Regions from separate parts of the Mesorhizobium sp. M0659 genome, predicted to be linked through region 3. Evidence: predicted binding sites of a transcription regulator. Region 3 holds the regulator's gene; each other region holds the start of a gene.
What was found. Region 3 encodes PhoB, which activates phosphate uptake and scavenging genes when phosphate is short. Its sites were predicted from a motif close to TGTCATNNANCTGTCAT; they were not measured.
Positions count from the first base shown of each region.

Region 1: the regulator PhoB is predicted to act here: its motif matches at 3,180-3,196, upstream of NKI31_RS23490 (LTA synthase family protein).
Region 2: the regulator PhoB is predicted to act here: its motif matches at 3,853-3,869, upstream of NKI31_RS16760 (RNA degradosome polyphosphate kinase).
Region 4: the regulator PhoB is predicted to act here: its motif matches at 3,809-3,825, upstream of NKI31_RS29970 (esterase-like activity of phytase family protein).

Region 1 covers NZ_JAMYPY010000016.1:113,248-121,158, forward strand. Annotated here, with positions in the region: gene fabF (beta-ketoacyl-ACP synthase II) at 1-731, opposite strand, end outside; gene NKI31_RS23475 (acyl carrier protein) at 766-1,002, opposite strand; gene fabG (3-oxoacyl-[acyl-carrier-protein] reductase) at 1,224-1,961, opposite strand; gene fabD (ACP S-malonyltransferase) at 2,022-2,969, opposite strand; gene NKI31_RS23490 (LTA synthase family protein) at 3,247-5,175, shown strand; gene rpsF (30S ribosomal protein S6) at 5,488-5,988, shown strand; gene rpsR (30S ribosomal protein S18) at 5,988-6,236, shown strand; gene rplI (50S ribosomal protein L9) at 6,503-7,090, shown strand; gene NKI31_RS23510 (cyclopropane fatty acid synthase) at 7,273-7,911, shown strand, end outside.
Region 2 covers NZ_JAMYPY010000009.1:130,007-137,917, forward strand. Annotated here, with positions in the region: gene NKI31_RS16735 (amino acid ABC transporter permease) at 1-434, shown strand, start outside; gene NKI31_RS16740 (amino acid ABC transporter ATP-binding protein) at 519-1,322, shown strand; gene NKI31_RS16745 (TIGR02117 family protein) at 1,428-2,093, shown strand; gene NKI31_RS16750 (FAD-dependent monooxygenase) at 2,287-3,525, opposite strand; gene NKI31_RS16755 (zinc-finger domain-containing protein) at 3,545-3,790, opposite strand; gene NKI31_RS16760 (RNA degradosome polyphosphate kinase) at 4,024-6,219, shown strand; gene ppx (exopolyphosphatase) at 6,216-7,748, shown strand.
Region 3 covers NZ_JAMYPY010000003.1:375,920-383,830, forward strand. Annotated here, with positions in the region: gene NKI31_RS07270 (ATP-binding cassette domain-containing protein) at 1-156, opposite strand, end outside; gene NKI31_RS07275 (sugar ABC transporter permease) at 169-1,485, opposite strand; gene xylF (D-xylose ABC transporter substrate-binding protein) at 1,630-2,670, opposite strand; gene NKI31_RS07285 (ROK family protein) at 2,937-4,172, shown strand; gene phoB (phosphate regulon transcriptional regulator PhoB) at 4,203-4,892, opposite strand; gene phoU (phosphate signaling complex protein PhoU) at 4,909-5,613, opposite strand; gene pstB (phosphate ABC transporter ATP-binding protein PstB) at 5,655-6,479, opposite strand; gene pstA (phosphate ABC transporter permease PstA) at 6,497-7,813, opposite strand; gene pstC (phosphate ABC transporter permease subunit PstC) at 7,810-7,911, opposite strand, start outside.
Region 4 covers NZ_JAMYPY010000035.1:9,359-17,269, forward strand. Annotated here, with positions in the region: gene NKI31_RS29960 (MATE family efflux transporter) at 1-1,172, opposite strand, end outside; gene NKI31_RS29965 (L,D-transpeptidase) at 1,371-2,159, shown strand; gene NKI31_RS29970 (esterase-like activity of phytase family protein) at 2,237-3,712, opposite strand; gene NKI31_RS29975 (LacI family DNA-binding transcriptional regulator) at 3,874-4,899, opposite strand; gene NKI31_RS29980 (Gfo/Idh/MocA family protein) at 5,094-6,125, shown strand; gene NKI31_RS29985 (sugar phosphate isomerase/epimerase family protein) at 6,122-7,030, shown strand; gene NKI31_RS29990 (substrate-binding domain-containing protein) at 7,147-7,911, shown strand, end outside.

The DNA.
Region 1 (7,911 bases), on a different contig from region 3:
CCGGCGCCCTCGCCCATGACGAAGCCGTCACGGTCGCGGTCATAGGGACGCGAGGCCTTCTCAGGCGTGTCGTTGCGGTCGGTGGACAGTGCCCGGCAAGCAGCGAAGCCGGCAAGCGATAGTCTGGTCACCGGCGATTCCGCGCCGCCGGCCAGCATCACGTCGGCATCGCCGAAGATGATCAGCCGGGCGGCATCGCCAATGGCGTGCGCGCCGGTCGAGCAGGCGGTGACGACGGCGTGGTTGGGGCCTCTCAGCCCATGCCGGATCGATACCTGGCCAGATACCAGGTTGATAATGTTGCCGGGAATGAAGAATGGACTGATACGGCGCGGTCCGCGCTCTTTCAGGATGATAGCGTTCTCGGCGATGCCCTCGAGGCCGCCAATGCCGGAGCCGATCATGACGCCGGTGGCGCAGCGCTCGGCTTCGGTGCTGGGCTCCCAGCCGGAATCCTTCAGCGCTTCGTCGGCGGCCGCAATCCCGTAAAGGATGAAGTCGCCGATCTTGCGCAGTTCCTTGGGCTCGAGCACGGCTTCGGGATTGAGCGTGCCGTTGGTGCCGTCACCGCGAGGAATGACGTGGGCGATCTTGCAGGCAAGATCTTCCACTTCGAACTCGGTGACGCGCTTGGCGGCGCTGCGGCCGGTCAGAAGTTCCTTCCAGCTGTGCTCGAAGCCCATGCCGAACGGCGAAACCAGGCCAAGGCCCGTGACGACGACACGCCTCATCGCAGGTCCTCCCCGGTGATGACTGCGGATAGTGTCAGGCCGAAGCCTTGTCGATGTACTTCACGGCATCGCCGACGGTCAGGATGGTCTCGGCCGCATCGTCCGGAATCTCGACGCCGAACTCTTCTTCGAAGGCCATGACGAGTTCGACCGTGTCGAGGCTGTCCGCGCCCAGATCATCGATGAAGCTCGCCTGCTCCGTCACCTTGTCGGCATCGACGCCAAGATGTTCGATGACGATCTTCTTGACGCGCTCTGCGGTGTCACTCATTTGGGGCATCCTCGTCTTTTGTTTGTCTGTCTTCGTTAGCGGGCAGAATGCCGCTAATCAAGCTGAAAGATGGTCCTGCCGGAAACGCAACGATGCCGGACCGGTTTTTGCCCGAACCGCCGGGTTGCGGGCCGCATTACACGAAAAATGGCTGAGGTCCAAGGCGAAATGGTCTCTTTTCACAAGCCGGCCATGTCTTCTTATCACCCGGCAATATCCCGTCAGATCATGGCCATGCCACCGTTGACATGGATGGTCTGGCCGGTGACGTAGGCTGCCTCGTTGGAGGCGAGATAGGCGACGGCCGACGCCACTTCAACACTCGTGCCCATGCGGCGCGTCGGGATCGCGGCCATTATCGCGTCTTTCTGCTTGTCGTTGAGCTTGTCGGTCATGGCCGATTCGATAAAGCCCGGGGCGACGCAGTTGACGGTGATGTTGCGGGTGGCGATCTCCTGCGCCAGCGACTTGGAAAAGCCGATCATGCCGGCCTTGGAGGCGCAATAATTGGTCTGACCAGGATTGCCGGTGACGCCGACCACCGAGGTGATGTTGATGATGCGGCCATGGCGGCGGCGCATCATCGGATGGGTCAGCTCGCGGGTCAGCCGGAACACGGCGGTGAGGTTCACCTCCAGCACGCTGTCCCAATCCGCGTCCGCCATGCGCACGAACAGGCCGTCCTTGGTGATGCCGGCATTGTTGACCAGTATGTCGACGCCTTCGAGTTCGGCTTCGGCCTTCTGGCCAAGCGCCTTGACCTCGTCACGGTCGGCAAGATTGGCCGGGAACAGCTTTACCCGGTCGCCGAGTTCGCCGGCCAGGGTCTCCAGTTTCTCGATGCGGGTGCCGTGCAAGCCGACAATGGCGCCTTGCGCATGCAGCACCCGGGCAATCGCCTCGCCAATGCCGCCCGATGCGCCGGTGATGAGCGCCTTGCGGCCGGTCAGTTCGAACATTTTCGTCTCCTGATCTTAAGAGAACACCCTTCCCACGGGAGGGGTTGAATCGCCAGTGGATTATGCAAGCGCGGCCAGCGCCGCCTCGACTTCGGCCGGCGTGCCGACGGCAGATGTGGCGATGTCGCGGTTGATTCGCCGCGCCAGGCCGGAAAGCACCTTGCCGGCGCCGATCTCAAACAACGTGGCGACGCCATTGGCGCCGAACCACTCCACCGTTTCGCGCCAGCGCACGCGGCCGGTGATCTGCTCGACCAGGCGGCGCGCGATCTCGTCGGGGTCGCTGGTCGGGGCTACAGTGACGTTGGAGACGGCGGGCACCACCGGTGCATTCTTGGTCACGCCGGCCAGCGCCTCGCGCATGACTTCGGCCGCCGGCGCCATCAGCGCTGAATGGAAGGGTGCGGAGACCTGCAGCATCAGCGCCCGCTTCGCGCCCTTTTCGGTGCACAGTTTCGCGGCGAGTTCCACCGCCGCCCTGGCGCCGGAGATCACAAGCTGGCCGCCGCCATTGTCGTTGGCGATCTGGCAGACTTTGCCGGATCCCGTTGCGGCCTCGGTGCAAGCGGCTTCGACGTCGGGCTGTTCCAGTCCGATGATCGCCGCCATGGCGCCCTCGCCGGCCGGCACCGCCGCCTGCATGGCGTTGCCGCGGATGCGCAGCAGCCGGGCAGCATCGGCGACCGAAACGAAACCGGCCGCGGCAAGGGCGGAATATTCGCCGAGCGAATGACCGGCAACGTAGGCAACCTTGTCCTTCAGCGAAAAGCCGCGCGCTTCCAGCGAGCGGATTCCCGCCAGCGAGACCGCCATCAGCGCCGGCTGGGCATTGGCAGTCAGGGTCAGCGCCTCTTCCGGGCCTTCCCAGATCAGTTTCGACAGCTTTTCGCCCAGCGCATCATCGACTTCCTCGAACACCCTGCGTGCCTCGGGGAAGGCGTCGGCGAGGTCCTTGCCCATGCCGACAGCCTGGCTGCCCTGTCCCGGAAAGGTGAATGCGACGGCCATTTGGGCGCTCTCCAGCGGCTGATTTTTCCTGCCTGTGACGCAAGGCGGACCGCCAAGTCAAGCCCGAAGGCGGCATTTCGGCTCTCGCTTGAACCGGAGCTGACCTCGAGTCCCTGTTCCCAAAGGCTTTTTGCCGATCACACCTGATGAAAACCGCTCACGAATCGTTTGCTGGCTCTTCTTATTTTCGCCACAGGCGCTAGCTTTTGCATGACAGTTCTATGACAGAACGGTGGCGCGAGTGGAAATACGCGTTGCTTGGGCCGGGGGAAGAGACGTGGCTAGGATCAGGAAGGGCACGGCCGTACCCGCGCCACAGTTCTTGGAAGACGATCCGTCCACCGGCTACCTGCCGGGGCGCAGATGGCCGGTCATCCGCTACGGTCTGGTCACGCTGCTTGCCTCCGCCATCCTGGTGTTCGCCATCGAATGGATCGTGCGGGGCGACTTCTTCGGCACGGTCGACTTCTTCCTGCAGCCATTCAAGCCGGGCTGGACCACCATCATTGTCTTTGCATTGGTGCTGATGGGACTGGACGCCGTGCTTGGCCGCAGTCACCAGAGCCTGATGATCGTGGCGCCGCTGACGCTGGCGCTGGCCTTTGTCGGGCATCAGAAGTCGCATTATCTCGGCGATCCGCTCTACCCAACCGATTTTCTTTATTCGCGCCAGATCATGGCACTGATGCCGCTCTTGGTGCGCGAACGGCCCTGGACGGCGCTCGCCATGGCGGTCGGCATCGTCGCCGGCCTGTCGCTGCTGATCTATGGCTGGCGGTTGTGGCGCCGCAAGGTTCCGATCCTCAGCCGCAAAGGGCGGCTGGCGCGGCTGACGCTGGCAGTGCCGCTGCTCGCCTTCTTCGTCTCGATCATGGACTACGCCACCTTCTCGTGGACCCGCGACCGGCTGCAGATCATCCCGATCATGTGGGACCAGAAGGAGAACTACGCCTCCAACGGGTTTGCGCTGGCCTTCGCGCTCAACGTGCCGATGGCGCATGTCTCGGCCCCGGCGGGCTATTCCGACAACGCGATCAACGCGATCGACAGGCCTGATGTGGCGGCCTCGGTACCGGATGAGAAACCCGACATCATCGTGGTGATGAGCGAATCTTTCTGGGATCCGACCAAGCTGCCCGGCGTCACAATCACGCCTGACCCGATCCCCAATGTGCGGGCGCTGCGTTCCGGCTATATGTTCTCGCCGGAATTCGGCGGCATGACCGCCAACATCGAATTCGAGGCGCTGACCGGCTTTTCCAATGCCTTCCTGCCGGCGGGCTCGATCCCCTATCAGCAATATGTGCGCACGCCGACGCCGTCGCTGGCGACCTTCCTGAAAAGCGAGGGATACCGGGCGCGCGCCATCCATCCGGGCACCAACTGGTTCTGGAACAGGGGCGCCGTCTATGCCGATTTCGGCTTCAACGATTTCCGCTCGGAAGAGACGCTGCCGCCACTGGAAAAGCGCGGGCCGCTGGCTTCCGATGCCTCGATGACCGACGAGATCATCGCAGAGGCCGACGCCAGCGAGCGGCCGGTGTTCTTCTTCGCCGTCAGCCTGCAGAACCACGGTCCCTACGAGCCGTACCGCTATTACAATCCGACCCACAAGGTCGCGGCGCCGATCAGCACATGGGCGCGGGAATCGCTGCTCAGCTACGCCGAAGGCTCCGCCGATGCCGACCGTGGCCTCGAACGATTGATCGAATGGGCGAAGAAGCGCGAGCGGCCGACGGTCATCGCCTTCTTCGGCGACCATCTGCCGCCGCTCGGCCCCGTCTATGTCGAAACCGGTTACCTGAAAGACAATGTCGCGCCGCGCAAGGAACCGACGCCGGAGGCGGCACTGGAGCATCATCAGACGCCGCTGGTCATCTGGTCTAACCGCACCGGTCCGGCGCAGGATATGGGCGCGGTGAGCCCGGCCTTCCTGCCCTACCATATCCTTACCACGGCCGGGATCACGCACCCCTACTATACCGGCTTCCTGGGCGCGCTGCGCGAACGCTATCGCGTCGTGGATCGCAATCTGCTTTTGACACCGTCAGGTGAGGCCACGGCGGACTGGGCGCGGCAGAAGGACATCGATCCGGCGATCAACGATTTCCGCCTGCTGCAATACGATATGATGTTCGGCAAGCGTAAGGCGGCTCCGGACTTCTTCCCCGAAACGATCAACGGTCGTACCCCGCATACGAGTTGATGCCTGGTCTTTTCCAACCCTGCGACGCCAGGACGCTGTCCGGAGCATGCGTTACCCCTTGCCTTCCAGCCAAATTGCTATATAGACGCCCGCAATCTGCCGGTCCTTGCTGGGGGCTGAACGGAGGGCCGGAGGTTTTATCCAAAACCTTCGTGTGAAGCCAGAAGCGCTTCCGCCTCCCGTGTCTCCGCTCTCGACCGTCTCGAAATGCTCCTTTCTTCCTCGCCCCCTCGGGACCAGCGGGTCAGAGAAGTTGCAGAGGCTTTTGCCGCGAGGATCCGGGAGAGAAACGAAGAAAGGCACTGAACCACTATGGCTCTATACGAACATGTGTTCCTTGCCCGGCAGGACCTCTCGCAGCAGCAGGTCGATGCGCTTGTCGAACAGTACAAGGGCGTCATCTCCGCAAATGGCGGGTCCGTCGGCCGGGTCGAGAACTGGGGACTGAAGTCCCTCACCTACCGGGTCAACAAGAACCGGAAGGCTTACTACACGCTTATGGACCTCAACTGCCCGCCGGCAGCGCTCAACGAGATGGAGCGCCAGATGGGCCTGTCCGAGGACGTGCTGCGTTTCCTGACCGTCAAGGTCGAGGCGCATGAGGAAGGCCCGTCGGCCATGATGCAGAAGCGCGAAGAGCGCTCGGAACGCGGCGGCTTCGGCGACCGCGACCGTGGTGATCGTGGTCCGCGCTCGTTCGGCGACCGTGATCGCGGCGACCGTGGCGATCGTCCGCCGCGCTCATTTGGCGACGCCGGTGGTGATCGTGGTCCGCGCCGTCCGCGCGAAGGCGTTGAAGGAGGTGCAGAATAATGGTCGACATCAATCAGATCCCGACCCGGCGCCCGTTCCATCGCCGCCGCAAGACCTGCCCGTTCTCCGGCGCCAACGCGCCCAAGATCGACTACAAGGACGTGCGTCTTCTGCAGCGCTACATTTCCGAGCGCGGCAAGATCGTGCCGTCGCGCATCACCGCCGTCAGCCAGAAGAAGCAGCGCGAACTCGCCAAGGCGATCAAGCGCGCCCGCTTCCTCGGCCTGCTGCCCTACGTGGTTCGCTAAGACTTTCGAGCGGGCGGTTCGCCGCCTGCTTCCTTCTCCCACGGCGACGGGCGCCGCAGGGGTAATTTGATGATGCATGTCGTTGTCCCAAAACCGGGACCACTTTTGGCGACATGCATTGAAATCCCGAGTTGAGGTGAAAAGCCTCTAACTGCCGCGACAGGCAGGACAGCGACACCGGCGCCAAGGCGCTCAGAGCTTCCTGACCTGTTCCATTCAATTCGGCGCCGATCCCGCGGTCGGTGCCCAGACGAAGGAACAAAACCATGCAAGTGATTCTTCTCGAACGCGTTTCCCGCCTCGGCCAGATGGGCGATACCGTCAAGGTCAAGGACGGCTTTGCCCGCAACTTCCTCTTGCCGCAGGGCAAGGCGCTGCGCGCCAACGAAGCCAACAAGAAGAAGTTCGAAGGGCAGCGCGCGCAGCTCGAAGCGCGCAACCTCGAGCGCAAGTCGGAAGCCAGCCAGGTTGCCGAAAAGCTCGACGGCAAGAGCTTCATCGCCGTACGTTCGGCCGGCGAGACAGGCCAGCTCTACGGTTCGGTGTCGACCCGCGACATCGCCGACCTGCTGACCGCCGAAGGGTTCTCGGTCAACCGCAACCAGATCCAGCTCAACCAGCCGATCAAGACCATCGGCGTCACCAATGTGGCGATTGCGCTGCATCCGGAAGTCGAGGTCACCATCAGCCTCAACATCGCCCGCACGGCCGACGAAGCCGAACGCCAGGCCAAGGGCGAGACGCTGACCACCGCCGAAGCCATCTATGGCGATGACATCAACGACAACGCACGGCCGGAGAACTTCTTCGACCCGAACACCGAGTTCGAAGGCGGCGAAGAAGACAACGCCTGATCTCGCACGGGCCTGATCGCACAGGAAGCGAGCGGAGCAGCGCTCCAAGTCGTCATCCAGCCTTTCTGGACCAATGCCCGGGCCTCTCGCCCGGGCATTTTTGTGCCAAATGGAACTTTTCGAACCCCTATATATTGTTGCAGAATTGGTCCGCCAGTCTGACCGTGAGGGGACATTTGGTGATGAATATTCTGTTGAAACGCGTTCTCGACCGCCTGGTGCGTACGGGCAATCTGAAAGTCACCGGCCCGAAGGGCTCGACAGTGGTTTTCGGCGACGGCAGCGGCGAGCCGGTGCATATGCACATCAAGACCGCGCATGCCGAGCGCGCCATTACCTTCGATCCGATGCTGGCCGTGCCGGAAGCCTATATGGACGGCGAACTCGACATCATCGAGGGCGGCGTACTGGGTATGATGCGCATCGCCTTCCAGAACATGGGCAGTGGCGGTATCGACGCCACCTGGTCGAAGGCCATCGAGGGTCTGCGCCACGCCTTTCGCCGCCTGCAGCAGATCAACACCGCATCACGGGCGCGCCGCAACGTGCAGCGCCACTATGATTTGTCGGGTGACCTCTACCGGCTCTTCCTCGACGACGACATGCAGTATTCCTGCGCCTACTTCGAACAGCCGGACATGACGCTCGACGAGGCGCAGATGGCCAAGAAACGCCATATCGCCGCCAAGCTCAGGCTGAAGGCCGGCCAGACCGTGCTCGATATCGGCTCCGGCTGGGGTGGGCTCGGCCTCTATCTCGCCAAGGCTTTCGATGTCGACGTGCAAGGCGTGACGCTGTCGACCGAGCAGCACGGCGTCGCC
Region 2 (7,911 bases), on a different contig from region 3:
GGGTTTCGTTCGACAAATATCTCAGGGCGCTGATCGGCGTCTCGCTGTTTGCCGCCGCCTATATGGCCGAAGTGGTGCGCGGCGGCCTGCAGGCGATCCCCAAGGGCCAGTATGAGGGTGCGGATTCGCTTGGCCTGGGCTACTGGCAGAAGATGGTGCTGATCGTGCTGCCGCAGGCACTGAAGCTGGTCATCCCCGGCATCGTCAATACCTTCATCGGTATGTTCAAGGACACAAGCCTCGTCATCATCATCTCGATGTTTGACCTGCTTGGCGTCGTCAAGCAGAACTTCTCGGACGCCAATTGGGCGACCCCACAGACCGCGAGATCCGGTCTCATCTTTGCAGCCTTCGTCTTCTGGCTGTTCTGCTTCGGCATGTCGCGGTATTCGATGTACACGGAACGCCGGCTCGACACCGGCCACAAACGTTGATGCATGTCGCCCAAAAGTGTTTAGCGGTTTTGGGACAACGACATGCATCATAGCTAAAAGACAGAACAAAAAGGGGAACCTGCCATGGTCATAGAAAACGCCGTCAGCGCCGAAGAGATCAAGGTCGATGCCAAGAAGATGCACATCTCGACCACCGATGTCGCAATCGACATCATCGGCATGCACAAATGGTATGGCGAGTTCCATGTGCTGAAGGACATCAACCTCAAAGTGATGCGCGGCGAGCGCATCGTCATCTGCGGTCCTTCGGGCTCGGGCAAATCGACCATGATCCGCTGCATCAACCGGCTGGAAGAGCACCAGAAGGGCAAGATCATCGTCGACGGCAAGGAACTCACCAACGATCTCAAGAAGATCGACGAGGTGCGCCGCGAGGTCGGCATGGTGTTCCAGCACTTCAACCTGTTCCCGCATCTGACCATCCTGGAGAACTGCACGCTGGCGCCGATCTGGGTGCGCAAGACGCCGAAGAAGCAGGCCGAGGAAATCGCCATGCACTTCCTCAAGCGCGTCAAGATCCCCGAACAGGCCAACAAATATCCGGGCCAGCTGTCGGGCGGCCAGCAGCAGCGCGTGGCGATAGCGCGTTCGCTGTGCATGAACCCGCGCATCATGCTGTTCGATGAGCCGACCTCGGCGCTCGATCCCGAAATGATCAAGGAAGTGCTGGAGACGATGGTGGGCCTGGCCGAGGAAGGCATGACCATGCTGTGCGTCACTCACGAAATGGGCTTTGCCCGCAAAGTCGCCAACCGGGTGATCTTCATGGATCAGGGCCAGATCGTCGAACAGAACACGCCGGCCGAGTTCTTCGACCATCCGCGCCACGAGCGCACGAAGCTGTTTCTGTCGCAGATCCTGCACTGAGCATTTTCATGCGAAGCAAAAGAGCCCTGCCGTAATGCGGCCGGGCTCTTTTGCTATCTGGGGTCGGGGTTGATCTTCTCCATTGAAACACAAAGCCGCCGCCGCATGAGAAAAGCCCTGCGTTTCGTGGCCATGCTGATTATCGTGGTCGCGCTCGCTGCCACGCTCGGCACGCTGGTGCCGCGTCCGCTGTGGCCGGCGTCAGCGGCGGGTGAGGGCACGCGCCATATTCTGGTGCTGGAGAATCCGATCCACACCGACATCGCCATTCCCGTCGATGACGAGGTGCGCCGGCGCTTCCATTTCCTGGTCGCTGCCGGCATCCCTGTCGACGCCCCGGAAGTGCGCTACATCGTCTTTGGCTGGGGCGGCCGGGCCTTCTATCTGGAGACGCCGAGCTGGTCGCAGCTGAAGACAGTGCCCGTCCTCAAGGCGCTGACACTGGACGCCTCGGTCATGCATGTCGATATCGCCGGGGCCATCGCCGAGCCGCACCCTGCTGTCACCGGTTTCGACATCGATGAGGAACGTTTTGCAGCGCTGCTCGACTATATCGACGCGAGTTTCCAGCAAGGGCCGAATGGTCCGATCGTCATCGAGAACGCCGCCTATTCCAGCTTCGACCGCTTCTTCGAGGCGAACGGCCATTTCAACGCGCTTGTCGGCTGTAACACCTGGACAGCCGCCGGCCTGCGCACCGCCGGCCTGCGCACCGGCTGGTGGAACCCGCTGCCGGCCTCGCTGGGCTTGTCGATGCGGTTTTATAACTAGCAGTCCTTCATCGCACCGCGGGGACAGCACTCCCCTCTGGCCTGCCGGCCATCTCCCCCGCAAGAGGGAGATCAGCCGTTTTGCCCGCGCTCCTGCTGCAACGCCGGCGATTTTGGCGAAGGCGACGGCGACATCCAATCTCCCCCCTTGCGTGGGAGATGTCCGGCAGGACAGGGGGGAGTGGGAAGGATCGCTACGTCGACGATCTAGACTGCCGAGTGACCGCTCGCCATCCATAGAGCCAGTCGAGGTCGGCGGCGAGCTTGTCGGGCGAGCGCATGACCAGGAACAGATTGCGGGCGATCGCCACCGGGCCGGCAGCATGCCAGGCGAGGCGGTTTACGGCCCCACGACGCGCGGCCTTGGCGACACGCGGCCGCCGAAGATTTTCCCAGATTTGAAAACTTCTGGGCAGATCGCCAGGGAAATCGGCGATAGCGTCGGCAAGCGTGATGGCATCTTCGATCGCCATTGCCGCGCCCTGTGCGGCAAACGGCGTCATCGCATGCGCGGCGTCGCCGATCAGCGCGATGCCCCGCGGGCTCGTCCACCGCTGTTGTTCGACGGTGTGGATCGGAAAGGCCGTCCATGGGCCAGCCAGTGCCACAAGCTTCGTCAGGCCCGGCGCGGTGCCGCGCAGGGCAGCCGTGAGGATCGCGGGATCGGCATGGCCCGACCAACCTTCGGCCATGCGCTCACCCTTGGTGAAGGCGGCGAGATTGAAGGCCCGGCCTTTGCTGACGGGATATGCGACCATGTGGAAGCCTGGATGCAGGAACGTGGTGACGCAGTCGGCGGCGCCGATCGCGGCAAAGGCCTCTCCGGCCGCACCGTCGGCCGCGATTGTAGCCCGCCAGGCGAGTTCGCCCGAAAAACGGCTTTTGACGAAGTCCTCGCCTGCGAGTTGCGCCCTGACTGCCGACCAGACGCCGTCGGCGCCGACCAGCAGTTTGCCGCGTGCCTCGATCTCGCGGCCGTCCACTTCGGCGGTCACGGCGACATATTGCGCGTCTTTGACGATGCCGGTCACGCGGGCGCCGGTGATGAGCTCAATCTCCGGCCGTTCGGCCATTTGCGCCAGCAGCGCTGCCTGCAGATCGGCGCGGTGAGCGACGAGATAAGGCGCCTGCCAGCGCGCTTCGGCGGCTTGCCCAAGCGGTACCCGCGCCAGTCCGCGCAGCGTCCCGGCGTCCTTGAGCACGACCGCTTCCGGCCGCAACGCTGCGGGCAGCAGCCGGTCGAGCACGCCGAGTTTTCCAAGAATGCGTGTTGCGTTGGGCGAAAGCTGGATGCCGGCGCCGGCCGCTTCTAGGTGCTGTGCCTGTTCGATAAGCTTTACCGGATAACCCCGTCCGGCGAAGGCAAGGGCAGCGGTCAGCCCGGCGATGCCGGCCCCGGCGATTATGACCTGCCGGGACCTGATGTCCTCCATCGGGCTTGTCGCGGAAGGATCAGGCGGCCTGGTCGATATAAAGGCAACCACCCGGCAGCGTTTCAGTCGCCCTCAGCTTCGCCGAATAGCGGTAGAGCGTCGAGCAATAGGGGCAGACCTTTTCATCGTCGTCGCCCATGTCGAGAAACACATGTGGGTGGTCGAAGGGCGGGTTGGCGCCGGTGCACATAAATTCCTTGACGCCGATGTCGATTGCCGGATGGCCCGCATCGTTCTGGAAGTGGGGAATGGAACCGCCTGCCATCGTCGTCTCCTTGATCTCGTCGAAAAGCATCTGGAACATAACAGGCCTGTTTGCAAGATCGATGAAATGAAACTGTCGCAAAAGCCTGTCAGAGGATACGGTGAGCCGGTTAAGTGCATGTCCCTGAAATCGGAATGGTTTTCGCCGAAGGGTCATGCGTCACAAAAGCGTGTTAGAGGCATGGCACGTCCAGCGGCGCTCCAAGGGACGGTTGGCGGGGAAGAGCAGGAACCATGAACGAACTGAAGCCGGTGCAGAGCGAATTCATCAATGTCGAGGTGGCGAGCCCCGAGGGCGGCAACCCCGATAGGTTCGTCAACCGTGAGTTCTCCTGGCTGCAGTTCAACCGGCGTGTGCTCGAGGAATCGCAGAACGAGCACCATCCGCTGCTCGAACGCGTCCGTTTCCTGTCGATTTCGGCCGCCAATCTCGATGAATTCTTCATGGTCCGCGTCGCCGGCCTTGCGGGCCAGGTGCGCGAAGGCATTGCGCTCAAGAGCCCCGACGGCCGGACTCCGGAGCAGCAGCTGGAACAATTGCTGCGCGAGGTCGAGCGGCTGCAGGAGGACCAGCAGAATAGCCTTTCGGCGCTGATGTTGCTGCTCAACAAGGAAGGCATTGAGAGCATCACCCGCGATGCACTGACCAAGGATGAAAAAGTCTGGCTGGAAGACCATTTCCAGGACCAGGTTTTCCCGGTGCTGACTCCACTGTCGATCGACCCGGCGCATCCGTTTCCGTTCATTCCCAATCTCGGCTTCTCGATGGCGCTGCAATTGCGCCATCGCAAGAATGGCGAGGAGATGAGCGCGCTTCTGCGCCTGCCGGTGGCGCTGAAGCGCTTCATCCGTCTGCCCGACCGCAAGCAGCACGTTCGCTTCATTCCGTTGGAGGAGGCTGTCGGCCTCTATATCGGCAAGCTGTTCCCCGGCTATGAGGTCAAGGGTTCCGGCACCTTCCGCATCATCCGGGACAGCGATATCGAGGTCGAGGAAGAGTCGGAAGATCTCGTGCGCCTGTTCGAGACGGCGCTGAAGCGGCGCCGCCGCGGTTCGGTCATCCGCATCGAATTCGACAAGTCGATGCCCGGCGAATTGCGCGAGTTCGTCGCCGGCGAGCTTGGCGTCTCTTCGAGCCGCATCAGCGTTCTGACCGGCCCGCTGGCGCTCAGCCAGATTTCCGAGATCGTCGCCGTGCCACGCGACGACCTGAAGTTCACCCCCTACAATCCACGCTTTCCCGAGCGCATCCGCGAGCATGGCGGCGACTGTTTCGCGGCCATCCGCGAGAAGGACATCGTCGTCCACCACCCCTATGAATCCTTCGACGTGGTGGTCCAATTCCTGCGCCAGGCGATGGCCGACCCCGAGGTGGTGGCGATCAAGCAGACGCTCTACCGCACCTCCAACGACAGCCCGATCGTGCGCGCCTTGGTCGACGCGGCCGAGGCCGGCAAGTCGGTAACCGCCCTGGTCGAGCTCAAGGCGCGCTTCGACGAGGAAGCCAACATCCGCTGGGCGCGCGACCTCGAACGCGCCGGCGTTCAGGTCGTGTTCGGCTTCCTCGAACTCAAAACCCATGCGAAAATGTCGCTAGTAGTGCGGCGCGAGGACGGCAAGCTGCGCAACTATGTGCATCTCGGCACCGGCAACTACCATCCGGTGACCGCGCGCATCTACACCGACCTGTCCTTCTTCACCACCGATCCGACGATCGCGCGCGATGTCGCCCAGCTGTTCAACTTCATCACCGGCTATGCCGAGCCGACCGATGAGATGCGGATCGCCATCTCGCCGTTTACGCTGCGCAGCCGTATCCTCAAGCACATTGCCGACGAGGTCGCCTACGCGCTGGCTGGCCGTACGGCGCGCATCTGGATGAAGATGAACGCGCTCGTCGATCCCAACATCATCGACGCGCTCTATGACGCCAGCCATGCCGGCGTCGAGATCGATCTCGTCGTGCGCGGCATCTGCTGCCTGCGGCCGCAGGTGCCCGGCCTGTCGGAAAACATCAGGGTCAAGTCGATCGTCGGCCGCTTCCTCGAACACAGCCGCATCTACTGCTTCGGCAACGGCCATGGCCTGCCGTCGGACGAGGCGATCGTCTACATCGCCTCGGCCGACTTGATGCCACGCAATCTCGACCGCCGCGTCGAGACCATGGTGCCGATCACCAATCCGACGGTGCATGAACAGATCCTTGGCCAGATCATGCTGGGCAACATCATGGACAACCAGCAAAGTTTCGACGTATTGGCTGACGGAACCTCCCGGCGCGTCGTGCTGGATGAGGGTGAGGAACCGTTCAACGCGCAGGAATATTTCATGACCAATCCGAGCCTGTCGGGACGGGGTGACGCGCTGAAGTCGCATGCGCCCAAGCGCATCGCGCAGTTCAAGCGTCGCAAGAAGAACAGCGGCTCATGATTTCAACGTCCCAAGGCCGGCTGCAGGATCGCCGGCCGCTGTCCATCATCGACATCGGCTCGAACTCGATCCGCCTTGTCGTCTATGAAGGGTTGGCGCGCTCGCCGACCTTGCTGTTCAACGAAAAGATGCTGGCCGGCCTCGGCCGCGGCATCGTTTCGACCGGCAAGCTCGACCCCGAGGCGGTGACGCGCTCGATGGAGGAGTTCCGCCGTTTCCGCGCGCTCTCCGACCAGGCGGGTGCGGAGCACATGTTTGTGCTGGCAACGGCCGCGGCCCGCGAAGCGATCAACGGCCCCGATTTCATCCACCGCGCCCAGGATGTGCTCAAGACCGAGATCCGCGTGCTCACTGGCCGGCAGGAGGCGCATTATTCGGCGCTTGGCGTCATTTCGGGCTTCCACCCCGCCAATGGCATTGCCGGCGATCTTGGCGGCGGCAGCCTGGAGCTTATCGACATCAATGGCGAGGCGATCGGCGACGGCATCACGCTGCCGCTGGGTGGCCTGCGGCTGCAGGACATGGCCAGGAATTCGCTCGCCCAGGCGACAAAGATCACCCGCGACGAACTGGCGCGCGCCAAATTGTTGAAGGGCGGGCAGGGACGGCCCTTCTACGCCGTTGGCGGCACCTGGCGAAACCTTGCCCGGCTGCACATGGAAATGACCAACTACCCGCTTGGCGTCATGCACCACTATGAGATCGGTGTCGACAGCGCCGCCAATTTCCTGAAGCAGGTGGCGAAAGGCGAGATCGAGAAGGTCAAGGGCATCGAAGGCGTGTCGAAGAACCGCCGTTCGCTGCTGCCCTATGGCGCGGTCGTGCTGCAGGAGATCATGGCGGCGATGCAGCCGTCGAAGATCATCGTCTCGGCATTGGGCGTGCGCGAAGGGTTTCTCTATTCGCTGCTCGACCCTGCCGAGCAGAAGGCCGATCCGCTGGTCTCCGCTTCGGAGGAACTGGCGCGGCTGCGGTCGCGCTCGGTCACCCATGCGCATGAGCTTGTCGAATGGACGGACAAGACCTTTGCCGCCTTCGGCATCGACGAGACGGAGGATGAGGCGCGCTATCGCCACGCTGCCTGTCTGCTGGCCGATATAGGCTGGCGCGCACACCCGGAATATCGCGGCAAGCAGTCGCTCAACATCATTGCCCACGCCTCCTTCATTGGCGTCGATCACCCCGGCCGTGCGTTCCTGGCGCTGGTCGGCCTGTTCCGCCACGAAGGCGTGTTCAACGATGCGGCGCCGGAAATCCGCGGCCTGGCGACGCCGCGCTATCTCGAGCGCGCCCGCATCCTGGCGGCGGTGCTGCGCGTCGTCTATCTGCTGACGGCGGCCATGCCCGGCGTCATGCCGCGGCTGAAATGGGAAAACCGCGGCAATGGCACGTTGGCGCTGGTGCTGCCGGCCTCACTTTCCGATCTTTACGGCGAACGCCCGGCCGGACGGCTGGCGCAACTGGCGCGGATCACCAACCGCCGGCTGGTGCTGGCGGTCGAGGGTGGGCAGAGCGTGTCGGTGAAGTAGGCGCGGCCTGACAGCAAAACCATGTCGTCGTCGGCCTCGCGTTCGAGGACCGGCTTCCTCAATCCGTCGCTGCTTCGCACCGCCACCTTCCCCCTCCGGAGGGAAAGGAAGGGAGCCTCGTTGGAAAGCGTTGGCGGCAATAGGCTCGAGCCCTTCCTCTACT
Region 3 (7,911 bases):
CGTCGACTTACCGGCGCCGTTGTGGCCAAGCAGCGCCACCACTTCGCCCGGGAAAAGATCGATGGACGCATCGTCGACGGCGCGAATGCCACCGAACGCGATCGAGATGTTGCGCATGTCGATCAGTGGCGTACCGGTGGGAGCAGTTTTTTCCATAATCGTTCCTCCCTAGACGCGCTTGCGGTAGACGGTGTCGAGCCAGACAGCGATGACCAGGACAGCGCCAACGACAATGCTCTGCAGCGGCGAGTCGATGCCGAGCAGCACCATGCCGGATTGCAGCGACTGCATCAGTAGCGCGCCGAGCATGGCGCCCATCACCGTTCCGGCGCCGCCCGCGAGCGACGTGCCGCCGATGACAGCGGCCGCGATCACCAAAAGCTCGTCCAGTGTGCCCAGCGCATTGGTTGACGCATTGAGACGGGCCGACGAGATCGCCGCGCTGATTGCAGCCAGCACACCCATGATCATGAACACCTTCATGGTCACCCAGCGCGTGTTGATGCCGGCGAGTTCCGCTGCCTCCGGATTGCCCCCGATGGCGAAGACATAGCGGCCGAAACGCGTGCGCTTGGTGATGAACGTCATGATGATGCCGACAATCACCGCCATTAGCACCGGTATGGCGATGCCATGCGCGATGAACAGCCCGCCTTCGGGAACGGTGATGCCGTTCTGCTGTGCGTACTGGCGCACGATGCCGATCGGCCATGGATAGGAATTGGCGATCCACACGGCGCCGAGGATGGCCGCGCAAGTGACCACGCCAAGCAAGGTCTCGGCCCAGACGGGGCGCAGTGGAAAGCTGAAGCGCTTGCGCTGTGAGCGACCGTTGAGCAGCGCGAAGGCGACCGCCGCGCAGGCGACGATGCCGACGATCCAACTGGCAGCGGCGCCAATCGAGCCGCGTGGTCCGCCGCCCATCAGCTGGAAGGTGGCGTCGAGTGGCGCGACCGTGCGCCCGCTGGTGATGAGCCATGCCATGCCACGCCAGACCAGCAGGCCACCAAGCGTCACGATGAAGGCCGGAACCTGCATATAGGCGATGATGAAGCCCTGGAACGCGCCGATCAGCAGACCAAGCACCACGCCGGCGGCAAGCGCGACGACCCAGAGCCAGGGGTTTCCAAGCTGGAAGCCGATGACGCGAATCAGGAATTCGGCCTGTGCCACGCCCATGATCATGCCGATCACGCCTTCGACGGAGCCCACCGAAAGGTCGATGTTGCGCATGACGATGACCAGTACCATGCCGGTCGCCATGATCGCGACCGAGGACGTCTGCACCGACAGGTTCCAAAGATTGCGCGGCGTCAGGAAAAGCCCACCCGACAGGATATGTATGCCGACCCAGATGACCAGCAGCGCGCCGACCATGCCGAGCATGCGCGTGTCGAGCTCGGTCGCTTTCAGGAACCGGGCGACCGCGCCGAGTTCAGACGCTCGTGCCGTATCGGCCTGCGGATTTGAGGTCGTGTCGGTCATGATGTCCTCCAGCGGCTTGCCGTCTGGCGCGGATGCCGGACCACAGCCTAGAAGTTTGCCGCCGATGGCGGAAACACACAATTCTCGTAGAGAAAACGCCGCGGTTTCACCGCCGGGGCGCCTCATTTCTTCAAGTCGTCGAGATCAGTTGCAAGCCGCGACGCTGCCGGCGGCGACGCCCGTGCAGACTTCGTCCTTCTTGATCCAGCCGGCGTCGATGACGACGTTGAGGTTGTCCTTGGTGATCGCGACGGGGGTCAGGAACAGCGACTTGACGGTGTTGCCGCCAGGCGTGGTGAAGTCCTTGGCGCCGGCAATGTCGCCCGTCTTCTTGCCATCGGCAAGCTGCGAGGCGATCTCGGCGGCGTTCTTGCCGAGTTCGCGCGCGTCCTTCCACACCGACACCGTCTGCGTGCCGAGCGCGATGCGGTTCAGAGCGGCATGGTCGCCGTCCTGGCCCGAGACCGGAACCGTTCCGGCAAGGCCCTGCGCCGTCAGCGCGGCGACAACGCCGCCGGCGGTGCCGTCATTGGCCGCAACCACGGCATCGACCTTGTTGTCATTGGCGGTCAGGAACTGTTCCATGTTCTTCTGGGCGTTGGCCGGCAGCCAGCCATCGGTATAGGCCTCGCCGACATTCTTGATCTTGCCCGAGTCGATGGCTTCCTTGAGCACTTCCATCGAGCCCGAGAACAGGAAATCGGCATTCGGATCCGAGCCCGAGCCCTTGATGAAGACATAGTTGCCTTCGGGCTTCGCCTTGAACACTTCGCGGGCCTGCATGCGGCCGACTTCCTTGTTGTCGAAGGTCAGGTAGAAGACGTCCTTGTTCTCGATCAGGCGATCATAGCCGACGACCGGAATGCCTTCGTCCAGCGCCTTCTGCACCGCCGGGCCGATGGCCGAGGCGTCCTGCGCCAAGATGATCAGCGAGTTGGCGCCCTGCGAGATCAGGCTTTCGACGTCGGTCAGCTGCTTGCCGGGATTGGACTGCGCGTCGGCCGAAATGTACTTGTCGCCGGCGGCTTCGATCGCCGTTTTCATCGCCGCCTCGTCGGTCTTCCAGCGCTCTTCCTGGAAGTTCGACCACGACACGCCGATGACCTTGTCCTTCGCCTGCGCGACCGACATCAGCGCCAGCGACATGGCGACACCCGCCAGCATGGCGGCTGCAAATCTGTTCATTATAACCCTCCCTGCGCCGCCCACGGCGCGACAAAACCGGCCCGAAGGCCTGCACAAAGAGGCTCCATTTTTTCGAGCCTCGAAAAAATACTGGTTCAATGATAAGGCACTGTCAACATCGATTATGATGGATTCTGATGGCGTTGCCGAATTTTTTCGAGCTCCGCAATAAACAATGACAGGGCTGCCGGCGTCTGCCAATATTTGGCTGGTGCCGTCGAACGCCTTCACTATCATGAGGCGCGAGGAGGCCGGGAGGAAAACAAATGTCGGTTGGGATCCGCCACGACGATCTGCGCCGTCGCAACCGTGCGATGGTGATTTCGGCCGTGCGCCGGGCCGGCCAGCCGTCGCGGACCGAGATTGCGGCGACCACCGGCCTCAGCCATTCGACGATATCGGCAATCTCGTCTGATCTAATTCAAGAAGGCATCCTGATTGAAGGCAAGCCTGGCGAGACCGGCTCGCTGAAACGCGGCCGGCCGCAGGTCGGCCTTGGCCTCAACCCGGAAGCGGCGGCGGTCATGACCGTGGTGCTGTCGCTGAACTTCCTCTCCGTCACCGTCATCGACTATGCCGGCCAGGTGGTCGCGGAAGAACAGCGCCGGCTCGACACGCTGACCATGCCGCGCGACGAGCTGATCGGCGAATGCGTAGCAATCGTCGGGCGGCGTCTCGCGGACCCGGACCTCGATGTCCAGAGCATCGCCCGCATTGCCATGGGCATCCAGGGCATCACCGATTCGCAGGCGCGGGCCATGCTGTGGTCGCCAATCACGCCACTGACCGACATTGCCTTCGCCGACATGTTGGAAGCGGAATTCGGCATTCCTGCCACCATGGAGAACGACTGCAATATGATGGCGGTGGCCCTGCAATGGCGCCAGCCCGAGCGCTACTGCGACAATTTCATCGCGATCCTCTTGTCGCACGGCATCGGCATGGGGCTGGTGCTGAAAGGCGAACTGTTCACCGGCACCCATTCCTCGGGCGGCGAGTTCGGCCACATGATCCACCGTCCGGGCGGCGCGCTCTGCCGCTGCGGGCGGCGCGGCTGCGTCGAGGCCTATGCCGGAAACTACGCCATCTGGCGCAGCGCCAAAATGATGAGCGAAGATGCCGAGCCGGTCGATATCGGCGACGCTGATATGCGCGCACTCGCCGCGCGCGCCCGCGAAACCGATGGCCCGGAGCGCGAAGCCTATCGCAAGGCCGGTGAGGCGCTCGGCTTCGGCCTCGGCAGCCTGTTTGCGCTGATCGACCCGGCGCCTGTCGCCATGGTTGGCGTCAGCGCCGCCGCCTTCGACCTGATCGAGCCGGCATTGCGCGAAGCGATCGCCCAGACCGCCGGCGGCCAGCACTCGAAGTCGATCTCCTTCGACACCGAGCCCAACGAGCTGCCGCTGATCCGCGAAGGCTGTGCCATGCGCGCGCTCGGCTTCGTCGATCAGGAGATTTTCGCGCCGGGCATTCAGGCCAAATCCGGCAAGCATGTCGCCTGAATGGCCGGCAACGGCGCGACGCGCAGCATCCTAGTCTTCCCTGATCGCGTAGCCGGCGCCGCGAATGGTACGGATGACATCCGGCATGCGGCCGTTGTTGACCGCTTTGCGTAAGCGCCCGACATGGACGTCGACGGTTCGCTCGTCGATGTAGATCGTCTCGCCCCAGACATTGTCGAGCAGCTGGCTGCGCGAGAACACGCGGCCGGGATGGCGCATCATGAATTCGAGCAGCCGGAACTCGGTCGGTCCGAGCCTGATCTCGCTCTTCTTGCGGTAGACACGGTGCGACTCGCGGTCGAGCACGATGTCGCCGACCTTGAGCACGCTGGACAGCACTTCCGGCTTGGCCCGGCGCAGCAGCGCCTTCACGCGCGCCATGAACTCCGGCGTCGAGAATGGCTTGACCAGATAGTCGTCGGCACCGGTGGACAGGCCGCGCACGCGATCGCTTTCCTCACCGCGCGCGGTCAGCATGATGATCGGCAGCCGCTCGGTTTCGGGCCGCACTCTAAGCCGCCGGCAGAGCTCGATGCCGGAAACAGCGGGCACCATCCAGTCGAGCACCAGGAGATCGGGCACGTTTTCCTGCAGGCGGATCTCGGCCTCGTCGCCGCGTGTCACCACCTCGACGTGATAGCCTTCGGATTCGAGGTTGTAGCGGAGGAGCACGCCTAGCGGCTCCTCGTCCTCCACGACCATGATGCGTGGCGCGATCATAGGCAGTTCACCCTCATCAGGCCGGCGTGGCCATCGCCGTCTCGTCCTGCTTCGGACGATTGGCGGGCAATTGCTGGCCGGTCAGCACATAATACGCATTTTCGGCGATGTTGGTGACATGATCGCCGATGCGCTCAAGATTCTTGGCGCAGAACAAGAGATGCGTGCAGGCGGTGATGTTGCGAGGGTCTTCCATCATGTAGGTCAAGAGCTCACGAAACACGGACGTGTATTTGACGTCGATGCGCTCGTCGTCATTCCTGAGTTTTGCAAGCGCTGCCGCATCGGTGGCGGCATATTCCTCGACGACGCCTTGCACCTGGATCAGCACCAGTTGCGCCATGGCATCGATGGAGTGCGAGAGGTCGCGCGGCGTGACGCTCAAGCCCACGGTGCCGACGCGTTTGGCGATGTTCTTGGCGAGGTCGCCGATGCGCTCGAGGTCGCCCGCCATGCGGATCGAGCCGACCACGGCGCGCAGATCGTTGGCCATCGGCTGGCGCTTGGCGATCAGCGTGATGGCGCGGTCGTCCAGTTCGCGCTGGCGCGCATCCATGATGGCGTCGTCGGAAACGACACGCTGTGCCAGCGCATTGTCCGAATTGAGCAGCGCCCTGGTCGAGCCGCTGACCATCGAGCCTGCCAGATCGCCCATGTCACGGATCAGCTTGCTGATCTGCCCGAGCTCTTCATCGAAGGAGGCGACGGTATGTTCACCCATGATCTTGGTCCTCGTGCCTGAAAATTCACCCGCCGGACGGCTCAGCCGAAGCGGCCGGTAATGTAGTCCTGGGTGCGCTTGTGGTCGGGGTTGGTGAACATCTTGTCGGTGGCGCCCTCCTCGACGAGATAGCCGAGATGGAACATCGCTGTACGCTGCGACACGCGCGCCGCCTGCTGCATCGAGTGGGTGACGATGACGATCGTGTAGTTCTGGCGCAGTTCGTCGATCAGCTCCTCGACACGGGCGGTGGCGATCGGATCGAGCGCCGAGCAGGGCTCGTCCATCAGGATCACCTCCGGCGACACGGCGATGGCGCGCGCGATGCACAGGCGCTGCTGCTGGCCGCCGGACAGGCCGGTGCCGGGCTCCTGCAGGCGGTCCTTGACCTCGTTCCAGATCGCAGCCTTCTTCAGGCTCTGCTCGACGATCTGGTCCATGTCGGACTTGCGCTTGGCCAGCCCATGGATGCGCGGGCCGTAGGCGACGTTCTCGTAGATCGACTTCGGGAACGGGTTGGGTTTCTGGAACACCATGCCGACGCGGGCGCGCAGTTCGACGACATCGATGTTCTTGTCGTAGATGTCGTCTTCATCGAGCGTGATCTTGCCGGTCACCCGCGCCGAATCGATGGTGTCGTTCATGCGGTTGAGGCAGCGCAGGAAGGTCGACTTGCCGCAGCCGGACGGGCCGATCAGCGCCGTCACCTGGTTCTGGCGGACGTCGAGATTGACGTCGAACAACGCCTGCTTCTCGCCGTAGAAGACGCCGACCTTGTCGCCGCGCATCTTGATGACTTCGTTCGACTTGGCGTTCATTTTGTCGCCCACTGCATTCTCAAGGGACTGTTCGGTCATGATGTTCATACCAAATTGCCTTTTTTCTACCAGCGCCGCTCGAACCGGCGCCGGAGCACGATCGCGGTGATGTTCATGGCCATGAGGAAGACGAGCAGGATGATGATGGCGCCGGACATGCGCTCGACAAAAGCGCGCTCAGCCTCGTTTGCCCACATATAGATCTGAACCGGCAGCGCGGTCGCCGGATCGAAAGGCGTCGTCGGATAATCGGCGACGAAAGCGACCATGCCGATCAAGAGCAGCGGTGCTGTCTCGCCGAGCGCACGCGCCAGGCCGATGATGGTGCCGGTAAGGATGCCTGGGGCGGCAAGCGGCAGGATGTGATGGAACACCATCTGCATCTTGGAGGCGCCGAGACCTAGGGCCGCCGAGCGGATCGACGGCGGCACCGCGGCGAGGGCGGCGCGCGTGGCGATGATTATGGTCGGCAATGTCATCAAGGTCAGCACCAGGCCGCCGACGAAGGAAGCCGAGCGCGGCATGCCGAGGAAGTTGATGAACACGGCAAGGCCAAGCAGACCGAAGACGATCGACGGCACAGCCGCCAGATTGTTGATGTTGACTTCGATCAGGTCGGTGAAGCGGTTCTTCTTGGCGAACTCCTCCAGATAGATGGAGGCGGCGACGCCGATCGGCAGCGCCAGCAAAAGCACGATCACCATCATGTAGAACGAACCGATGATGGCCACGCCCATGCCCGACGTTTCGGGCCGGCTGGAGGCGCCATAGCTGAACAGGCCGGTGTTGAAATGCTCGGCCATCGCGCCATCGGCTTTGAGCTTGTTCATCCAGTCGATCTGCTGGTTGGATACCTTGCGGCGCGCTTCATCGACGCCGAGGTCGATCTGGCCCTTGAAGGCCGAGTCGAGGTTCGCGGCAGCCAGGATGTCGACGTCACGCGTCCTGCCGATCACCGACGGATCGGCGGAGACGATGTCGCGCAGCTGGACGCGGGCGCCTTCCGACAGGAAGCCCTTGAGCTTCAGCATCATCGGCTTGTTGGCCGGATCGATGCCGAGCTTGGCCACCAGCGCGTTTTCGGCGAGCTTGGGATAGTTCGCCTTGATCAGCACGGTAGGGTCGGTCGCGCGCTTGCCGGAGGGATCGATCACCTTCTCGTCGAAGGTGACCGGCAGCGTCACCGTCGTCTGCCAGAAGGCGGTGTAGCCTTTCGAGACGATGGTGATCAACATGATGGCCAGGAACGCCAGGCCCACCGAGATCGCAATCACGCCATAGATGCGGAACCGGCGTTCGGCGGCATAGCGCGCCTTCAGCCCGATGTCGCGGCGCGGACGCGCGACGGCGCCCGCCATCGTGTCCAGGGGGATGTCGGTCATTCGTACTGCTCCCGGTACTTGCGCACGATGTAGAGGGCGACGATGTTCATCACCAGCGTCAGCGCGAACAGCGTCAGGCCGAGCGCGAAGGCGACCAG
Region 4 (7,911 bases), on a different contig from region 3:
GCGAACAGCACGATGGTGACGCCGAACAGGATGAACGACCAGGACGCCACCTTGTTGATGTGGGCTGCAATGTCGATTGCGATGCTGTCGCGGCTAAGGAACAGGCCGAGCACCGGCCTGTCGAAGAGGAACAGCAGCGCCACCAGGGCGCCGGTGAGCACCAGGTTGAAGCCGACGCCGGACGCCGCGATGCGACCGATGCGGTCCCAGCGCCCGGCGCCGACATTCTGGGCCGCCATCGACGAGACTGCGGCTCCGATCGCCAGTGCAGGCATCTGGATATAGGTCCACAGCTGCGCCGCGATGCCGTAGGCGGCGGCGACCTGCGAGCCGTAGGAGTTGACGATGCCCATGACGGTCAGCGCCGCCGCCGAAATGACGATCATCTGCAGGCCCATCGGCACGCCCTTGAAGACGACGATCCTGAGCAGCGCCGGATCCGGCCGCAGCAGAGCGAGGTTGGCGCCGGCGAGCCGCAGCGGATGCTTTCTGGCATAAAGCACGACGAGGATGGCGATCACGCTCACTGTCTGGCCGATCAGCGTCGAGGTGGCGGAGCCGGCGATGCCGAGCTCGGGGAAGGGGCCGATGCCGCGAATGAGCAGCGGATTGAGGATGATGTCGAGCACGACGGCGAGCGCCATGAAGAAGAATGGCGTGCGCGAATCACCCGCACCGCGCAGCACCGTCATGACGAAGGACAGAAGATTCATCATCGGCACGGCGACGAAGATGATACGCAGATAGGAGCGCGCCAGCGGCAGCGCATCGGGCGGGGTGCCCAGTGTGTTGAGGATGGCGTCGACCCAGATCCAGCCGCAGACGGCGAAGATAGCCGAGACGAGGAAGAAGAAGCTGGCGCTGGTGCCGACGATGCGCCGCGCCTCGGGCAGGTCGCGGGCGCCGACCGATTGCGCCACCAGGATGGTCGCGGCCATGCCGATCCCGAACACGGTGCCGAGAATCAGGAACAGCACCAGATTGGCGTTGGAGGTGGCGGTCAGCGCCGATTCACCGAGGAAGCGGCCGACCCAGACGGCGTTGATCGAACCGTTGAGCGATTGCAGCACGTTGGAGCCGAGCACCGGCAGAGCGAACAAAAGCAGCGTGCGCGGAATCGGGCCGCTGGTCAGGTCGCCGGTGCGCCGGCGCGGTGGTATTTTTTCGTCCATGGGCTGTTCGGCGAAGGTTCATCTCAAAGTCCGCCCGGCAATGATCGCCGATTTGACGGACAAGGTCGATGCGGCATTGGAACATGCCACCTGGCGGCTTCACGCTAATCAGTTCTCAAAACATCCGGAATGGGATATGGGTCGTCGCCGCGTGGGGTCGCATATCCTGTTGGATATGATGAATAGGCTGGGGGGATCATGTCCGACAATCCGCTTTTTTCCGAGCGCCTGAACCGGCGCGCGTTTCTTGGAATATCCGCTTTGGGTGCCGCTTCCATGGCGCTTTCAGCCTGCACCACGACCGATGTCGTGGTGCCGCCAACGCCCGCCCCGGCGCCTGAACCGGCTCTGGGCGATGCCGCCACCATGTATTCGGCGCGCGTCGATGAGGGCTTTTCATTGCCGGCAATCCCCGTGGCCAAGCTCGATCCGAAGTTCGTGCGCCAGATCGTGGACGATCCGACCGGCGAAAAACCCGGCACGATCGTCGTCGATACATCCGAGCATTTTCTCTATCTGGTGCGCGACGGCGGCAAGGCAATGCGCTATGGCGTCAGCCTCGGCAAGGCCGGGTTTGGCTGGACCGGCAGCGCCGTGATCCAGGCGCGCAAGAAATGGCCGGTGTGGACGCCGCCGCCGGAAATGATCCAGCGCCGGCCGGAACTGGCGAAATACAAGGACGGCATGCCGCCCGGACCGCAGAGCCCGCTCGGCGCGCGCGCGCTCTATCTGTTCCGCGACGGCAAGGACACGATGTACCGGCTGCACGGCACGCCGGAATGGGATTCGATCGGCAAGAACGCGTCGTCAGGCTGCGTGCGCTTCATGAACCAGGACATCATCGACCTCTACAGCCGGGTCAACGGCGTAGCCCAGGTCTATGTGCGCCCGAACCTGTCGGCCGCGGGCAAGATCATGGCTGTGTCGAGCCGGACCGCCGAGCCGATCGATGCCGGCGTGCCAAGGGATGCGGAGATTTTGAAATAGGTGCCTTCACGGCATCGCTGATCGCCGACAAACGGTAAAGGCGGACGCGCCGGGCGCGCCCGCCTTTCCGTATACGGCTACTTCTTGGCGAGGCCCGGAAGCGTGACCTGATAGACCAGGAACATGGTATCGACATCGGCGCCGTCTTCGGCCTTGTAGGGCGCGCCGACCTGAAAACCGTCCTGGGTGAGAAAGTCGTTATCGTTGCCGACGAACAGGAAATAGTCGTCGGGCAGCGCCGGATCGAGCACGCTGACCACCGACATTGCTTCCCACTTCTCCGACAGATTGTTCTTGTCGTTGGGCTTGCCGTCATGCAGGCCGAAACGGCCGAGTTCCTTGTTGTCGTTGATGTCGATGAACGGCGTCAGCTTGGCCGGGGTCACCGAGGGGTCGAGCACGCCCTTGGGCGCCAGCGGCTTGTCGGCGGCATCGAAGGCGCCGCCGGCAATGTCGGTGGCGCCAGAGACGTCGACGACGAAAATCTGGCGCAGCAGCGAAGTATCGCCCTTCACCCCCTGGCCGTTTCCGCTGTCGCGCGCCAGCATCACGAAGGTCTTGTCGGACAGCGCCACGATTTCGCTCTGCGCGGCGACCTTGGTCTTGTCCTTGGCGTCCTTGAACACCGGCAGCGGCACGGCATATTCATGCACCAGCTTGAGATGGGCCGGGTCGGAGGCGTCGTAGACCAGCGCACGGGTGTTCTGGCGCGTCGCGGGCGAATCGCCGCCATCCTGGCGGGGCGCCGACTGCAGCACAGCGATCAGCGACTTGCCGTCCGTCGTCAGCGCCATGCCTTCGAGGCCTTGATTGTTCTGGCGGCCGGTTTCGGGATCCTTCGGATCGGGTTCGGCTGCACCGGGGCCCGGATTGTCGGAGGCGAAGTTCGGCGCGCCCTTGCGCATCGGCACCAAAGCGGCGGGCGGCTGCGTTGCCGACAACAGATGGCCGTCGGCCGAGAAGCGGTAGATGTTGGGGCCGTATTCGTCAGAGATGAACATGGTGCCGTCGGGCAGCCGCGCGATCGCCTCATTGTCGAGCGCCAGCTTGCCATTGGCCTCGGGCAGGATCGGCAGGTCGCCATTGGCCGCGCGCACGCCGTTGAGCGGATCGAGGCCGGTGGCGTCAGCGCCCTTGTCGTCGGTGAGGAGCAGGGAATCGGCAAGCGTCGCCTTGACGCCTGTCTGTTCCTGGCCGGAGGTGGGCGTGGCGCCCAGTGCGGTCGGCGTGAATTCGATATGAATAGTGTTGAGGCGCGGCCGGTAATCGGTGGTGCCGACGACATTGTAGCCACGGTCCGGCAGCAACCAGAGCGAGCCCTTGTAGCCGTCCGCGCCACGGGTCCAGCTTGCGGCGTCGATGGACATGCCGGAGCCGGAGCCGAAGGTCTCGCCGAACTTGTCCTTCTGATCGGCCGGGATGCGGCCGACGCCGACCAGGCCCTTGTTGACGAAGCCGCCAAGGGTGGCGGTGCTGTCGGCAAGGGCAGGGGTCAGGGCGGTAAACAGCGCCAGCGCGGCGCCGAGCGACACGGTTCGGTGCGAGATTTTCATGGAGATCCTTTTTGTGACAAGCCTTGAGCGGCGCAAAGGGGCCACCGCATCGCATCGACGATGTCGCCCTCTCGCAAAGCGGTCTAGGACGCGAACATGATACTTGCGTGACAGAGAGGGCCTCTTCCTTCTCCCTTGTAGGAGAGGGAAGAGCGCAATGATCAATCGCTGTCGCGGGCGATCAGTTCCAGCGGCCAGACTTCGCGGATGATGCGCGGACCTTCCGGGCCGGCAAAGGCGGGAAGCGAGGCCAGCAGCATTTCGGCCAGCCGCCGGCCCATCGGCTCCAGCGACGGACGGAAGGCGGTCAGCGCCGGCGAGAAATAACGGCAGAGCGGCGTGTCGACGATGACGATCACCGCGATGTCGTGGCCGGGCCTGATGCCCATCTCGGCCAGTGCCTTGCAGCCGCCGAGCGCCATTGCGTCATTGTTGAAGATGATGGCTGTGGGCCGGTCCTTGGAGAGCATCACGCGCGGCGTCACCTGGTAGCCTCCGGCCTCGTTGATGAAGCCGTCGGCGATCAGGCCGGGGTCGACTTCGATGCCATGCCGCCCCAGCGCCTTGCGGTAGCCGTCGAGGAACAGGTAGCCGAAGTTGAGATCCAGCGAAGGGCGGATGGCGGCAATGCGGCGGTGGCCGCGCGCGACCAGCCGGTCGACGGCTTCATCACCCGCCCTCTCGAAATCGATATCGAGCGAAGGATAGGTGTCGTCGCCGGATTGACTTCGGCCAAGCGTGGCGAAGTGAAAGCCAGCCTTGCTGAGATAGTCGATCCGATCGTCTTCCCGCCGTGTATTGGCCAACACGACCGCGTCGGCTCGGCGCGTCTCAACCACGCGGCGCAGCCTCTCCTGCTGATATTGGCCGGGCTCGCCCATGACGACCATCAGATCCAGGTCATCCTCGGCCAGTCGGCCCTGCAGACCGATCAGGAACGGGATGAAGAAGGGTTCGCCATATTGCTGGTCGCCCGGATGCGGCTGCAGCATGAAGGCGATCGAATGGGTGGTGCCTTGCCGCAGACTGCGGCCGGACTGGTTGGGCGAATAGTTCAATTGCTTGGCGGCGGCGAGCACGCGCTGGCGGGTGTCGGCATTGACGTCGGCGCGGCCGTTCAGCGCCCGCGACACGGTGCCGATCGAAATGTTCAGGTGACGCGCAAGGTCATGGATGCTGGACGCCAAGGACAGTTCTCCCCCTGTCTTGGCTAGCACCGGCTGCCGCCCAGGCCAAGGCTTCGGGATGATTTTCGCTGGCAGCCGATTGACATTCTACGCCATCGGGTGTGTTCTCGTAAACGTTTACGGAGAAACGTTTACGGTGGTGCCGGAAATGCCGTGACATTCGGTCTGGAGGGACCGGACGGGAGGAATGCCGGATGATGAATGCCGTCCTCGTCGGCTGTGGTGCGATGAGCAAGGCCTGGCTCGATGCCGCGAGGCAGATCGACGGGCTGGCCATTGTCGGCTTGGTCGATCTCGACGCAGAACGGGCGAAGGCGAGGGCGCGCGAATACGGGCTCGACGGCGCGGTAATCGGCACCAGCCTCGACGCGGTGCTCGACCAGACCAGGCCCGACGCGGTGTTCGATGTCGTGGTTCCAGCCGCCCGGCGTGATGTCGCCTTTGCCGCCTTTGCCCATAATTGCCATCTGCTGACGGAAAAGCCGCTGGCCGATACTCCGGAAAATGCGCGCGCCATCGTCGATGCGGCACGTAACGCGGGGCGTATCCATGCGGTCGTGCAGAACCGCCGCTACGTCGCCAATGTCCGGCGCATCAGGCGCTTTCTCGACTCCGGCGCCATCGGCAAGCCAACCAGCATCCATGCCGATTTCTTCGTCGCGCCGCATTTCGGCGGCTTTCGCGAGGAGATGGCGCATGTGCTTTTGCTCGACATGGCGATCCACACATTCGACGCCGCCCGCTACATGGTCGCAGGCGATCCCGCCGGCGTCTTTTGCCAGGAATGGGAGCCGGCGAATTCCTGGTACCGGCAGGGATCGTCGGCCAGCGCTATCTTCGATCTCGGCGGCGGCAAGGTGTTCACCTATGCAGGCTCTTGGTGCGCGGCGGGCTTCCGCACCAGCTGGGAGAGCACGTGGCGCATCGTCGCCGAGCACGGCAGCCTGGTCTGGGACGGCGAGGACGGACTGAAGGCCGAAGTTGTGTTGTCGGTCCGCGACGGCCTGTTCGACCTGACCCAGCCCATCACAGTACCGCCGCTCGATTCCGCCGACCGCGTCGGCGGTCATCTCGGCATCATCAAGGATTTCATCCACGCCATCGAGACCGGCAGCGAGCCGGAAACCCGTGGCAGCGACAACATCAAAAGCCTGGCCATGGTTTTTGGCGCCATCGAAAGCGCCGAGACCGGACGGCGCGTCGCAATCACACAGGAAGCATCATGATGCCAAACCCGCTTCTCGACATCCGCATCGGCACCATGGTGCGGGCCAATCTCGAAGACCCGGCCGCCTACATCAAAGAGATTCTGCCGCTCGGCTTCGAGAGCATCCAGCCCTTCTTCTGGCAGACGCTGGGCGGCAAGGATTTGGCGCGGCTCGCCGGTGAGATTGGCGAGGCGATCGGCGATGCCGATGTCGCCGTGTCGTCGATCGGCGTGTTCGGCAATCCGCTGGAGGATGGCGAGGTCGATCGCGGCGTGCTCGCGGCCTGGGAAACCGTCATCGACAATGCGCATCTGTTCGGCGCTTCGATCGTCAGCGGCTTCACCGGACGTCTGCGTGGCAAGAAGCTGACAGACAGCCTGCCGCGCTTCCGTGAGGTTTGGGGTCCGCTGGCCAGGCGCGCCGCAGACAAGGGCGTGCGCATCGCCTTCGAAAATTGCGCCATGGATGGCAACTGGGCGGCCGGCGACTGGAACATCGCCCACAATCCCGATGCCTGGGAGTTGATGTTCAACGAATTGCCCGACGACAATCTCGGCCTCGAATGGGAGCCCTGCCACCAGCTTGTCTACCTCATCGACCCGATGCCGCAGATCCGCAAATGGGCGCCGCGCATTTTCCATGTCCACGGCAAGGACGCGACGGTGCGCTGGGATGTGATCCGCGAGCACGGCGTGTTCGGCAAGCTGCCCTTCGTGCAGATGCGCACGCCCGGGTTTGGCGACAGCGACTGGACGCGGGTGATCAGCGAATTGCGGCTGGCCGGTTACAAGGGCGCCATCGACATCGAGGGCTGGCACGACCCGGTCTATCGCGGCGACCTCGAAATCACAGGCCAGGTGCGCGGGCTGGAATACCTCAAGCAATGCCGGGGAGGAGCGACCTACCTGCCGAACCCGGCGTGACCGAGGGCCGGTGGGAGGAGCCGGCCTGACAGATTGCCAAGCACTGCCGACAAGCACTGCCGACAGGCGAACGACGAAACCCCTCGGCTCACCGAGGACAAAAGGGAGGAACGTGCATGAGCATCGCAATGAGAACGACACTTCTGCGCTCGACCGTCGTGGCCGCCGCCACGGCGCTGTGCGCTGCCATCTCCACTCTGCCGGCGCAGGCGCTCGACGCCCAGTGGTGCAAGGATGTCCACATCCGCTTTTTCGTCGGCGGCGCCGAGGGCGACGCTTTCGGCACCATCGTCTACAATGGCGCCAAGCAGGCGGCGTCCGATCTCGGGCCGAAGGTCGACTACATCTTCTCGCAGTGGGACGTCGAGAAGATGGTGCAGCAATTGCGTGAGGCCGTCGCCGTGAAGCCAAACGGCATTGCCATGATGGGCCATCCGGGCGACGCCGCGATCATGCCGCTGGCCGAACAGGCGCATAAGGACGGCATCAAGATGATGTACCAGAACGTGCCGGTGCCGAAGGTGGTGGACGCGTTCGGCGGCGGCTATGTCGGCGCCCAGCAGGAGCAGCAGGGCCGCGCGCTCGGCACTGAGGCGTTCAAGCTCGGGAAGCTCAAGTCCGGCGACAAGGCGATCATGATCGGTCCGTTCGAGAACGAGGCCCGCGGCGCGCGCGAGCGCGGCACGGTGGCAGCACTCAAGGAAGCCGGCGTCGAGGTCATCCAGCTGTCGTCGCCGCCGAGCGGCGAATGGGCGTCCGACCCCAATCTGGCGATACCGGTGATCACCGCGGCCCTGCTCAACAATCCCGACGTCAAGGCGGTCGGCTATCCCGGCGGCCAGATGCTGGGCAACGTCGCCACCTACATGCAGGCGGCAGGA